Regions from separate parts of the Caloramator sp. ALD01 genome, predicted to be linked through region 2. Evidence: a T-box and tRNA genes for the amino acid it is inferred to sense, from the RefSeq annotation. Region 2 holds a T-box; the other holds one or more tRNA genes.
What was found. The T-box of region 2 lies ahead of ileS (isoleucine--tRNA ligase). A T-box ahead of a tRNA ligase gene usually reads a tRNA of that ligase, here a tRNA-Ile.

Region 1: it encodes a tRNA-Ile, which carries the amino acid that the T-box ahead of ileS (isoleucine--tRNA ligase) is inferred to sense. The anticodon was not compared.

The regions. Positions count from the first base shown of each region.
Region 1 covers NZ_AXAA01000001.1:146,491-149,928, forward strand. Annotated here, with positions in the region: gene A3M9_RS0100775 (helix-turn-helix domain-containing protein) at 1-470, opposite strand, end outside; gene A3M9_RS0100780 (CotS family spore coat protein) at 588-1,646, opposite strand; tRNA gene A3M9_RS0100785 (tRNA-Ile) at 1,769-1,845, shown strand; gene A3M9_RS0100790 (M20 family metallopeptidase) at 1,991-3,169, opposite strand; gene A3M9_RS0100795 (LD-carboxypeptidase) at 3,162-3,438, opposite strand, start outside.
Region 2 covers NZ_AXAA01000001.1:17,831-21,268, reverse strand. Annotated here, with positions in the region: gene ileS (isoleucine--tRNA ligase) at 1-1,457, opposite strand, end outside; T-box leader at 1,507-1,700, opposite strand; gene A3M9_RS14035 (DivIVA domain-containing protein) at 1,746-2,141, opposite strand; gene A3M9_RS0100105 (RNA-binding protein) at 2,217-2,984, opposite strand; gene A3M9_RS0100100 (YggT family protein) at 2,997-3,254, opposite strand; gene A3M9_RS0100095 (cell division protein SepF) at 3,268-3,438, opposite strand, start outside.

The sequences.
Region 1 (3,438 bases), 130 kb from region 2:
TTTAATTTTTCTTTAAGTTCTATGATTTCATAACACTTTTGCTTTAATTCCATTTTCAATTTCATATTCTCACTGATCAATATGTCGCGTTCTTTACTAAATACATTTTTATCAATTTCTTCTAACTTTTGATTAATAGCATTTAATTTTTCTTCTATTAATTTTATTTTATCTTGATCATTTTCATCAATATCATTATCATTAAAAGCAACTGCTGCATCAAGGGAAGTTATAGCAGTTTCTTGGTTCATAAGTATTTTTTTTATTTGTCCATTAGTCAGTCCTTTTTCTTGTAAATTTTTTATTTGTAATAATATATTCAAATCATTTGGAGAAAATATTCTTCTACCCTTAGTATCCCTTTGAATATTTAATTCGAATTCTTTTTCATAATAACGTATAACTGAGTCTTTATACCCAGTTAATTGACATACCTCTTTAAATGTATAATAGTTCTTTTTTTCTTCCATAATACCACCTCTATTATTTTATTCTTCACTGTTTATTTATTTCCTTTTAAGTATTTATACAAAAATTATTTCAATTTGCGACAACAAAAAAATATCCAAATAGACATTTTAATCTATTTAGATATTTTTATTGATATAATACTTATCAAACTCATCAATGAAATTTAATATGGACAAATTATTATTAATTATTTTTTTTAATCTTCTTATATAATAAGATTCATAAAGATTTTTTTTCTTATCATACTTTTTATTTCCTAATTTCCAGAACTTATGAGGGTAAATGATTATTGATAGTAATAACTTATAATCAATATTATTACCATAGCATTTACAATACTTATCAATTAATAATTTTGCTTTGTCAAATTGCCAATTATAAGACTTTCTGTACATCAATCTTTGAATAAATTTACCTAAATCATATTCAACTGTTTCATATATTATTTTATCAAAATCAATAAGATATAAAGTATTATCTGACTTTATAATATTTTGATAATAAAAGCTGTTATGACATATAACTTTGTTTTTAATTGCATTTTTATTTAAATTACGATAGTTTGAATTAAGTAGATATATTAAAGATTTTTCTGCCAGTGCCATTTGAGTATCGAATGTTTCAATATATAGTATATCAAAATAAGACATAATTTTTTTACTCATAATTAAGTTTTTATATCTTATAATATCATCCTTCTTTTTAATATACTCTTTAATTAATTTGGCTTCTTCATATGGTAATTGTTTAGAATTAAATCCTAATGCTTTCCTATGAAATTCACATAATAGTATAATTGAATTTAATGCATTTTCTATTTCATCTATTTTACATTCATTTCCTTCAATCCAATTAGTCAAATAATAATATTTATGTTTATTGACATTAAAATAAAATTGGTTTTGATTATCTTTAATTAATAAAGGACAATTTAAAAATCCCTTCTCTTTTAAATACAATAAAAAAGATGAAAGCCACTTAAATCTACTAAAGTTATGATTTACTTCTTTCAAGCAAAAAATATTGTTCCTATCTGATATTAATTTATAAACAGACCTTTTCTTTTCAAGTTCTTTAATTTCAATACCATATTTGTTTTTTATAGTATTGATTATTTTATTTAAATCTATAGTTTTTAAATCCATAGTCTTTAAATCCATAGTCTTTAAATCCATAAATACCCCTTTTTGTTTAGTTATATATTAAATTATATTCATTTGATAAACAATTTTATAATAAAATATTTAAAAAATGCTTGACATTATAATATGAATTTTTTATAATTAAAATAGATTTTGGGCCTTTAGCTCAGCTGGCTAGAGCAACCGGCTCATAACCGGTCGGTCCGGGGTTCGAGTCCCTGAAGGCCCACCATAGGAGAGCAGTAAGCTCTCTTTTTTATTTGCACTAATATACTATATAGTCAAAGTGAAATAAAATAATCGTCATAGAGTATTAATTATAAAAGCCACTATTTATGTAAATTACTGTGATTCACTTATTAAAAGAGCTCTAAAATTTAGAGCTCTATTGTTTCATTCATAATAAATTTTTGAACTATAGAACATTGTATTCCACATCCGATCCATAAACATTCTTCATCTATATCAAAATAACTTCCGTGAGCTGGATGAACTATACCTTTATTTATATTTCTACATCCTAATTTATAATAAATTCCAGGTATTTTTTCTGTATAGTACGCAAAATCCTCTACCCCCATACTTGGATAATCTAATTTTTTTATAGTAAAGTAATTTGAGTTTTCTTTTTGTATTTTATTTAGAGTTTCAATAAGATTATTATCATTACTAAAGGATGGATAACCTTCTATTATATTTATTTCTATATTACATCTAAAAGTTTCTGCTGTTAAATTAACTATTGATGTAAATCTATCTAATACTTGCTTTCTTGTATTATTTCCTAAGGTTCTTATAATTCCCTCTATAATTACTTCTTCTGCTATTGCATTAGGTGCTGTTCCACCATTTATTTTACCAATGGTAATTACCGCACTTTCAAAAGCAGAAATTTCCCTTGATATAATTATTTGTAGATTGTCAATTATTTTTGAAGCAGCAACTATTGGATCAATTCCATCTTCAGGATGTGCACCATGAGCCCCTTTACCCTTAATAGTTATTTTAAAAGGATTTGATGCAGCACTCACAATTCCGCTGTTTATACCTATAATTCCAGTATCTAATGTTTCTTCTACGTGTAGAGCACTTATAAAGGATACATTGTCTATAGCACCATAATCAATCATATCCTTTGCTCCACCATCAGTCTCTTCAGCTGGCTGGAAAATAAATCTTACTTTACCATTTAATAAATGCTCATATTTTTTTAATAGAATACAAGTTCCTAATTGTATTGATGTATGTGCATCGTGTCCACAAGCATGCATTAAACCTTTATTTTTAGATTTATATGGAACATTTTTTTTGTCTTCTATTGTTAAAGCATCCATATCAGCCCTTAAGGCTATAATCTTTTCTCCTTTGCCAACTTCAGCCACAATACCACAATTTTCATAACGTTTATAGCTTATATTGTAATTAGTTAATATACTTTCAATAAAATCAGCTGTATTTTTTAAGTCCCTATCTATTTCAGGATGCATATGTAAATATCTTCTATACTCTATTAGTTTATCTTGAATTTTTTTTGATTCTGCAAAAAAATTAATCAATGAAAACCTCTCCTTTATTTATTATTAATTTATTGTCAATAATTTTAGCAGTAATATTTAAGGGAAGCAACTTATTTGTATAGTCATGTCCACTTTGTAAACCAAAATATATTGGCTTGGTGGTAAGTTCCTTTATATATTCATAAATATATTCAAAAGAAAAACTCCTATTTTTATCTTCAGGATTGCAATTTGTAAAGCTTCCTAAGATAATTCCTTCCACCTCATTTAAAATATTTGAATGATATAATTGGTTTAAAAATCTATCT
Region 2 (3,438 bases):
ATAGTTTCTTCAGTTATTAATTCCTTTCCACAGTCTTCGCAGTAGAATATTGGAATAGGTACACCCCATATTCTTTGTCTTGAAATACACCAGTCTCCTCTGTCTTGAACCATACTTGCAATTCTGTCTTCTCCCCATCCTGGTATCCATTCCACTTCCTTAACTGCCTCAACAGCTTCCTTTCTAAATCCATCTATTGATGCAAACCATTGTTCAGTTGCTCTAAATATAATTGGATTTTTACATCTCCAGCAGTGTGGATATGAGTGAGTTATTCTTTCTTCTGCAAGAAGCATATTTGTTTCCTTAAGGTCGTGTAGAATTGCTTTATTTCCTTCCTTATAAGTTAATCCTTGATACTTGCCAGCCTTCTCAGTAAACCTTCCCTTTTCATCTACAGGATTTAAAACATCTAATTTATATTTCATACCTATTTCAAAGTCTTCTTGACCATGACCTGGTGCTGTATGAACACATCCAGTACCAGATTCTAATGTTACGTGGTCACCCACAATAACCAATGACTCTCTATCTATAAATGGATGATAACAAGTTTGTCCTTCTAATTCGCTTCCCTTAAATGTAGCAAGTATTTCTTCATTTTCAAGATTTGCAGCCTTCTTAACTGCTTCAAGCAATTCCTTTGCAATAACATAAACTTCATCATTGAACTTAGCAAGAACATATTCAAACTCTGGTCCTAAACATATTGCAAGGTTTGCAGGTAAAGTCCAAGTTGTAGTAGTCCAAATTACATAATATATGTTATTTAAATCAACATTTAAATTCTTAAATAGACCTTTATCATCCTTAACTCTAAACTTTACATAAATTGAATTTGATGTTTCGTCAGCATATTCAATTTCCGCCTCTGCCAATGCAGTTTCACAGGATGGACACCAATATACAGGTTTTAATCCCTTATATATATATCCCTTTTTAGCCATTTCTCCAAATACTTCAATTTGCTTTGCTTCGAATTCTGGAGTTAATGTTAAATATGGATTTTCAAAATCACCAATTACACCAAGTCTCTTAAATTGTTCCTTTTGTCTTTCAACTTGGCTTAGGGCATAATCCTTACACATTCCCCTAAACTTAACTGGATCAACATCGCTCACCTTTATTCCAAGTTTTTTTATTGCTTGAAGTTCAATTGGTAGTCCGTGTGTATCCCATCCTGGTACATAAGGTGAATAGAATCCCTTCATTGTTTTATATCTAACTATTATATCCTTTAAAACCTTATTTAGAGTATGACCTAAATGGATGTCGCCATTGGCATATGGTGGTCCATCGTGTAAAATAAAAGACTTATTGTTTTTGTTTTTATCAAGTGCCTTTTTATAAATATTTTTACTATCCCATTCCTCAAGCATTAATGGTTCTTTTTGTGGTAGATTTGCACGCATTGCAAACTCTGTTTGTGGCAAATTAAGTGTTTTACTATAATCCATTTATAATACCTCCCTTTCTAATTTTATCCAATAAAAAACAGACCTATGCCCCTGGGGCGAAGGTCTGTCCGCGGTACCACCCAAATTTATAACTCATTAAGATAACGGCATTCACCGGCTCAGCCTACTTAATTCAGCCTGCAACTCAAGGGTGATTTTCAACAAAGTTAGTTTATGGGCTCTCACCAACCCCCACTCTCTGTAAAACATCCTTTGCCTACTCGTCCCTGTCATCGTTTTTTATATTTACCCATAAATATACAATAAACTAAAAATTATGTCAAGTAATTATTTTTCATTTGTTATGTATTCCTTGTCAAGATTCTCAAGTTCAGATTGAAGAAGTGCTCTAAATCTGCTCTTAAACATATTGTACTCATTTTTTAATATTTCATATTCTTTATTGATTTCAAGTACCCTTTCTTCTGCCTTCTTCACAAGCTCATTTGCAGCCTCCTGTGCATTCTTTATAATTAGTTCTGCCTCCTTTTTAGAGCTTTCCTTCGCTTGATCTGCTGCAGATTGTGCAAGTAAAAGTGTATTTTGAAGTGTACTTTCTAAGTTTACATAGTGGCTCAATTTTTCATTTAATGCTTCTATCTTTTCCTTTAAATTTAAATTCTCCTTATATAGCTTTTCATAATCCTCACTTAGCTGTTCTAAAAACTCATCAACTTCATCAATATCGTATCCTCTAAAATTTTTTTAAACTCTTTATTTATTATCTCGTTTGGTGTTATTGTCATCTTTATTCCTCCCCTATACATATTTTTTTATTGATACAACAAACCTTTGACTTTTTGTATTTCTAACAACAGAGTTAAAAACGAATCTTCCAAATCCCTTAACCGAAACAATATCTCCTCTATCTAATTTGTAGCTTTGATCATCATTTGATATATAATTGACCTTTACATTTCCCTGTTTTATTAAAGAAGAAGCTTCACTTCTTGAAAGATTGTAAACTTCAGAAATTACAGCATCCATTCTTAAGGATGCTACATTTATCATAATTTCCTTTAAGGATTCAGCTTTTTCTCTTGCTATTTCATAAGGAATCCTTTCAAGCTTAACACCTGTGTGTTTTATCTTATTTAGATTAAATATAATATAATCACTTAACTCTCGTGCTACATATATTTCTGCTCCATCATCAAAAACATTAATGTCTCCTATTTTCTCCCTTTTTATGCCTAAAGATAATAACGCACCAAGATAATCCCTGTGACTTAGTTTCTCAAACTTAAAATTACCACTCACTTTAATTATATCTACCGGAAAATCCGTATCTACATCAACTCTACTTATAAGAGCAACCGCCCTTTCATAATTACCTTTACCACCGAAATATTTAATATAGATATCCCTTCCATTTGATAATAAATTTAAAAAATACTGTTCATCAGGTGTTAAAAAATCTGTAAATTCCTCCTGCCAAGTTCTTTCTACTCTATTTACCATATCAATTAGTTTAACATATACTTCCTTTTTTTCTTCATTTCTTCTTAAAAAAACATCTATATTCATTTAATCACCATATTATAAAATTATAGTTTTAATAAATTCTAAAAATAATATTGCCAGCATTGGTGAAAAATCAATAGGAGTATTGGGCAAGAGTTTAAATTGAAGCCTATAGAAGGGTTCTTTTATAGGATCTATTATAATTCCTATTATTCTTAAAACTTGATTGTTGTGCCTATTTGGAACAACCCAAGACAAAAGAGCATCTAAAAATATTAGAAACTCTAAAAGATTTACAAACTTAAAAAAGGCATACCTTAATGCATCAGTCATTTTTTACCTCCTGTTACTCCATTGAAAATATATCACTTTTGCTAAATATATTCTTAAGTTCATTTTCTATTTCAACGCCCTTAGGTGTAATGAGATATATACCTCTCTCATTATCAACCTTCTGCAATGAGCATTCTAAAGCATAAACTGCCCCCGATACTGCATCTAAAAGTCTTCGTGCTAT